2 regions of the Exiguobacterium sp. s125 genome follow, and region 2 is predicted to be linked to the other one. Evidence: riboswitches for the same ligand, from Rfam matches in the RefSeq annotation. Region 2 holds a riboswitch; the other holds the start of a gene.

Region 1 (3,411 bases), on a different contig from region 2:
AGTAGGATGATGAATGGTAACGAGCGGACGATGTTGATGGCGAAGTCCAACGTCGTTCGAATGAAAACGTTTTGGAAAAAGAGTCCGCGGTCGGTGATGAATAATAAAATCCCGAGTGGAATTCCGATGATGATGGCAAAGGCGAGTGAAATGCCGACCATAAAGGCCGTCTCTCCGAGTGCTTTCGTTAAGTCGGGAAGCATTGTCGTAAACCGGTCAAGCGACATCTTGAATCACCTCGATTGCGTGCAACTGTCCCTCGAGCCAGGTTAAGGCACGATTCACGTGCAGTGTCGGTCCCGTCAAACTGACGATTAAGACGCCAAACGCGACGTCCTGAATGTAGTCGACCTTCCCATGCAGGATGCTGACTGCGATATCGAATTGTTTGATGGCTTCAGATAAGGTACTCTCACCTGTTTTTTCACCCGTGAACTGAAGTCGAATGACTTTGCCGGGTGTCGTCCGTAAAATCCGTTCCGGCAATTCGATTTGGAGTGCCGTATCGACGTAATGTTTTGTGACCGGATGTTCGGCTTGACTAAATATGGCGTAAGTCGAAGCGACTTCGACGACTTCACCGTGCGCCATGACGGCAACGCGGTGACAAATTTGTTTGACGACATCGATTTCGTGGGTGATGAGGATGATCGTCAAACCGAGCCGGGCGTTCAAATCTTTCAGTAAATCGAGAATCTGGAGCGTCGTCACCGGATCGAGCGCTGATGTCGCTTCGTCACAGAGTAAGATGTTTGGATTGTTGGCGAGCGCTCGTGCGATGCCGACGCGTTGTTTTTGTCCACCACTGAGTTGGCTCGGATAGTTCGTCTCGAATCCTTCGAGTCCGACGAGTGCCGTTAATTCTTGAATCCGTTTCGGGAACTCACGCCGTTTGACACCGGCAGCCTTTAAGGCGAACGCGATATTGTCGGCAACGGTGCGGGACTGAATCAGTTGAAAGTGTTGAAAGATCATACCGACCCGGAGACGGAGTTTGCGGAGAGACGTTTTGGAGACACGTGATAGATTGGCTCCGTCTACTATGACCGTACCGCTCGTCGGTGTCTCGAGTCCGTTAATCAACCGTAAGAGTGTACTTTTTCCGGCGCCGGATTCACCGATGATGCCGAAAATTTCCCCTTGTTCAATCGTTAAGTTGACATCGTTTAATGCAAAAATCGGTGTACGGTCACGGACAAATTGTTTTGTGATGTGTGCGAACTCAATCATAATGTTTCCCTCCCGATACAAAAAAATCGCTTTTTTCCAGTTAGAGAGCAACCAGAAAAAAGCGACGAAGTGTAGAATTTCGTAACTTATCTCTCAGAACAAAAGAAGTTCTGTAGGATGTGGCACCGTTCCATTACTGGTGGTTGCCGGACGTCGTTGGGCCTAATCCCTCGGTCGCTCTCGATAAGTAGCTATGCTGTTGGGATTTACTTTAACGGAAATGATTCCCATCTGTCAAACGTTTTTTCAGAATTATTCGGCAACGGCGGTTTGGAAGAGCTGAAGGGTCCCGATTCGTTTGACAGCCTCGACGAGTCGGTCGACATCGGCAATCAGACTGATCCGGACGTAACCTTCACCGTATGTACCAAAGAAATGACCCGGTGTCACGGCGACGTGCGCTTCGTCGAGCAGGTGATCGGTGAAGCTTTGTGACGTGAAGCCGGACGGAACAGGGAGCCAGACGAAGAACGAACCACCCGGAACCGGTCCGTCCCAGCCGATTTCGTTTAATGCACCGAACAACGCATCGCGTCGCGTCTCATACAAGGCGCTCAGTTCACGGACACATGTCTGGTCGCTTGAAAGCGCGACCGTCGCTGCATGCTGGATCGGTGTGAAGGCACTGACGTAAAGGTGTTCCTGGTATGTTTCGATGCTCGCGATGACAGACGGATTACCGATTGCAAAGGCAATCCGGAAGCCGGACATGTTAAACCGTTTAGAGAGCGAAAATAACTCAATCCCGACATTCTTAGCGCCTTCCGTCTGGAGGAAACTCCGCGTCGGACCATCGAAACTGATCCCGCCGTACGCTAAGTCGTGAACCACACAAATGTCATGTGCATCAGCGAAAGCGACCGTCTGTTCAAAAGCCGCTGCCGTCGCTGTCGCACCGGTCGGATTACTCGGATAGTTGAGGAACAACATCCGGGCCCGTTCGACGTCGAGCGAATCGAGGAGGTCATAGTCAGGCAAAAAGCTATTTTCAGCGAGAAGCGGAAGCGTGATCGGATACGCACCGGCAAGTGCTGCGCCCGACAAGTAATCCGGGTAACCGGGATCTGGGACGATGACCCCTTCACCGGGATTGACGATCGTCTGCGGAAGGGCGACGATGCCGGCCTTGCTTCCGAGTAAAATCGCGACTTCTGTCGCCGGATCAACCGACACGCCAAATTCTGATTCATAAAAATTAGCGACGGCCTGTTTTAAGAAATCATGTCCGCGAAACGGGGGGTACTGGAGATTACTTGCATCATCGATGGCTTGTTTTAAAGCATCGAGAATATGTACGGGTGTCGTTTGGTCCGGCGTTCCTTGACCAAGCGTGATGACGTCGTGTCCTGCGGCTTTGACGGAACCGATCCGTTGGGCAAGTTCTGCGAAGACGGGATTGGGCAAGCGATCGATGGCGATCGATGGGGCGAAATGTTTCATCTCTGTTCCTCCTTCAGGTATTGTCGTCAAGAATAGCGAATTTTCAGTCAAAATGAAAGAGGTTTTTTAAAATTCCTTAAAAATTAGAAGAACATTCCAATTTCAGACGATGTTCTTGATACACTAGACAAGTAATCGATCGACTACTAGACGGGAGATGGAAAAGATGAATCGGACCTGGTGGAAAGAAGCCGTCGTTTATCAAGTGTACTGGCGGAGTTTTAACGACTCGAATGGAGACGGGATGGGGGACTTGCGGGGCGTGATCGAAAAGCTCGACTACATCGCCTCACTCGGGGTGGATGTCATTTGGCTTAACCCCTGTTATACATCACCTGATATCGACAACGGTTACGACATCGCTGACTATTACGGCATCATGGAGAAAGCCGGCACGATGGCAGATTTGGACCAGATGATTGAATCGGCGCATGCGCGCGGCTTAAAAATCATTCTCGATCTTGTCGTCAATCATACAAGTCATCAACATCACTGGTTTGAGGAGTCGCGCCGTGATCAAACGAATGATAAGTCAGATTGGTACATTTGGCATGACGGGGAAAAAGGAACACCACCAAACAATTGGCGGTCGTATTTTGCGCCGAGTCCCTGGACGTGGGATGAAGGACGGCAACAGTACTATTTTCATTCGTTTGCCTCAGAACAACCTGATTTGAACTGGGAACAGCCTGCCGTCCGTCAAGCTGTCTACGCGATGATGCGATGGTGGATCGACCGAGG
Region 2 (3,411 bases):
AGAAAGTCAAAAAAGAGCGGCGCCTCCGGGAAAAGAAAGTCCAGCAACTCGAACGTCTCGATACGACGACATTACCAGGTCAACCAATCGAATTCGTCGATAAAACGGCACTCGATTTTGCTTCCTACGACGGCATGCGTCTCGTCATCGTCGGTAATGAGCAACAGCGCGCCGTCTACCGCGACTTCTTTGCGGAGACGGGAGTCGAATTAATCCATCTTGGCGGTGATGCCCAAGCTGCGAAAAAAATTGCCTGTCTCGCGAAAAAGACAGATGCGATCGTCGTCATCAAAAGTCGCGTCTCCCACGCAGCAGCGGCACATGTCCTCGTGCAAGCAAAAAAGCACGATATTCCGTTTGCGATTGAACGACTCGATGGACGAAGCTCTTTGTATACGGCGTGCCAGCAACAACTTGAAAAAGCAATGGTCCAACGTTTACTAAAAGACGAGCGTTAAAAAGTGAAACCTCCTCAAAAATAAACCGTAAAGAAAGGTAGCACTTATTTTTGAGGAGGATCTTTCGATGTCAAAACAATTAAAATTAGCAGCGCGCGAGTCGTTGCAGGGACGATGGGGCTTCATGGCATTAATGATGTTGTTGTTCTTAATCATTCAAGGCGTTCCGAACGGATTTGCGTCCTCACCCGAAGAGGATTTCCAATTTATCGACTTGATTGGTATGCTCTTGACGGTGTTGACCTTACCGGTTGCAATGGGATGGTCATGGCTCGCCCTATCTGTCGCCCGAGACGAGCAGACGAAAGTCGCCGATTTGTTTGAGCCGTACAAAATGTTCTTGAAAGCCATTGGAGTGTCAATCGTCCAAACCTTTTTCTTAGGGCTATGGTTCTTACTTTTCATCATTCCAGGAATCATTAAGTCATTCTCTTACATGTTGACGTATTACATCATTCGGGACGAACCATCGATTGGCATCCTTGATGCCATTACGCGTTCACGCCAAATGATGGATGGACACAAAAAAGAGGCGTTTTTCCTCGTCCTTTCGTTCATCGGTTGGTTCTTGCTCGGAATTGTTACGATCGGAATCGGTTTCCTCTGGATTGGCCCGTACTTCAGCGTCACAATCGCGAAGTTCTACGATCGCGTGCGTGGGGAAGAAGTTTCGACGACTGGTCACCGGACAGCCATGATGGATGCAAATCACAATGACTCACCGTTCGTATCACCAGAATGAATTGATTTTGAACAGCACCATACAAAGCAGGGATTGCCATCTTAAACCGATGTGCAATTCCTGTTTTTAGCTTCTAGACAAAGAAGTATCAAGAAACAGAGTGATTTTCCAAATGTTTTTTTAATTCCGATAGGAAAAGAAGGTTTAAAGGTTGCTTTACTCTGCTAAAAGATGTACGCTAATTTCAATTATTCTTATCACGAGAAGTCGAGGGACTGGCCCGACGACACTTCAGCAACCCCGCATGAGCGGAAGGTGCTACTTCCAAGAGGAATTTATTCCTTTGAAGATAAGAGCCGACAGTAGACATTCGTCGCTCTTTTCTAAACGAAAAGAGCGATTTTTTATGCAAAAAGGGGGCACAGGGGATGGAATACGGATTTTGGTTACCAATCTTCGGGGGTTGGTTACGAAACGTCGAGGATGAACAAATGCCAGCGACATTCGATTATGCGAAACAAGTCGCACAGACGGCAGAACGGATTGGCTTTTCTACGACATTGATTGCAGAATTGAACTTAAACGACATTAAAGGAATAGCCGAACCGAGTCTTGAGGCGTGGACGACGGCAGCGGCGATTGCGGCGACAACGGAACGGTTGGAAATCATGACAGCCGTCCGGCCCGGTTTTCATAATCCGGCGACGACAGCAAAAATGGCGGCGAACCTCGATCAGTTGAGTAACGGACGTTTTACGCTCAACGTCGTCTCGGCCTGGTGGGAGGAAGAAGCCCGTCAATACAATGGGATTTTTACAGCCCATGACGAACGATATGCCCGGACGGAAGAATTCGTGACGGTCATGAAAGGATTATGGGCGGACGCATCACCCTATAGTTTTGATGGGGCGTACTATCAGCTGGAACGGGCAGAGCTTCACCCGAAACCCGTTCAGCGTCCCGGAATCAAGCTCTACGCTGGTGGTGAGAGTGAGACGGGGAAACAGACGATCGTCAATCACTGTGATGCCTATGTCATGCATGGAGGAACGGTCGATGAAGTCGCGACGAAAATTACGGATATGAAAACCCGCCGCGCGGCGACCGGGAAGCAGCCGCTTGCGAGTTTCGGACTGGCGGCCTACATCATCTGTCGCGAGACGGAAGAAGCGGCGCTCGAAGAATGGCACCGGATTACGAACGTTAAAGAAGACGGTGCCGGATATGCCGGGTATGACGACTTCGTCAGTAAATCGCAACTCGAACAACAGGTCAAACGAAATGACTATTCGGTCTCAAACCGGGGACTGCGTCCGAACTTGATTGGGACGCCGGATCAAATCGCAGAACGGATTCTTGAATTTGAAGCAGTCGGCGTGACATTGCTCTTGCTTCAATTTTCTCCGCAACTCGAAGAAATGGAACGCTTTGCCCGCGAGGTCATGCCACGCGTCGAAGCGAAACGAAAGGTAGGTCAACTAAAATGACGAAAATTCATATCTTACACGAAAATCAGGAATGGACGGATCATTTAATCAAGCGACTCGAGGAACTCAACTTACCGTATGAACAGTGGCACCTCAACGAAGGGGTCGTCCCACTCGATGAAACACCACCGGAAGGCGTTTTTTACAGCCGGATGAGTGCCTCGTCCCATACGCGCGGGCACCGCTATGCACCAGAATTGACGGAAGGGGTCCTCGCTTGGCTCGAAGAACATGACCGGACCGTTTTCAACGGAACCCGTGCGTTACGACTCGAGGTCAGTAAGGTCAACCAATACACCGCCTTACGAAAAGCAGGTATCCGTGTTCCGAAAACGACGGCAGCCGTCGGACGTGATCAAATCGTCCAAGCCGCTCAAAACATCGGAGTATCGTCGTTCATCACGAAACACAATCGTGCCGGTAAAGGACTCGGCGTTCAATTGTTCCACTCGATTGAAGCACTCGAGACGTATCTTGACGGACCGACATTCGATGAGCCGGTCGACGGCATCACGTTGATTCAAGAGTACATTCAAGCACCTGAACCCTACATTACGCGTTGTGAATTCGTCGGTGGTAAGTTCGTCTATGCGGTCCGTGTCGATACGTCGGAAGGATTCGAGCTCTGCCCCGCGGATGCTTGTGTCATCGATGATTTGTTCTGCCCGGTCGGAGAAGAGGCGGCAGAGACACCGATGAAATTCCAAATTGTCGACGGGTTCGATGACCCGATCATCGCCCAGTATGAAGCGTTCCTGCAAGAAAATAAAATCGCGGTCGCCGG

What was found. A riboswitch is a leader RNA that binds a small molecule or an ion and turns the genes downstream of it on or off. The one in region 2 is predicted to bind S-adenosylmethionine.
Region 1: linked by a shared signal. The riboswitch ahead of KNQ05_RS00505 (methionine ABC transporter ATP-binding protein) and the one ahead of KNQ05_RS10470 (LLM class flavin-dependent oxidoreductase) in region 2 are both predicted to bind S-adenosylmethionine.

Annotation. Positions count from the first base shown of each region.
Region 1 is NZ_JACSMI010000001.1:111,626-115,036, forward strand. It holds gene KNQ05_RS00500 (methionine ABC transporter permease) at 1-227, opposite strand, end outside; gene KNQ05_RS00505 (methionine ABC transporter ATP-binding protein) at 217-1,230, opposite strand; SAM riboswitch class I at 1,314-1,420, opposite strand; gene KNQ05_RS00510 (aminotransferase class I/II-fold pyridoxal phosphate-dependent enzyme) at 1,483-2,670, opposite strand; gene KNQ05_RS00515 (alpha-glucosidase) at 2,837-3,411, shown strand, end outside.
Region 2 is NZ_JACSMI010000003.1:156,620-160,030, reverse strand. It holds gene KNQ05_RS10480 (DUF2325 domain-containing protein) at 1-458, shown strand, start outside; gene KNQ05_RS10475 (DUF975 family protein) at 526-1,200, shown strand; SAM riboswitch class I at 1,392-1,496, shown strand; gene KNQ05_RS10470 (LLM class flavin-dependent oxidoreductase) at 1,569-2,627, shown strand; gene KNQ05_RS10465 (ATP-grasp domain-containing protein) at 2,624-3,411, shown strand, end outside.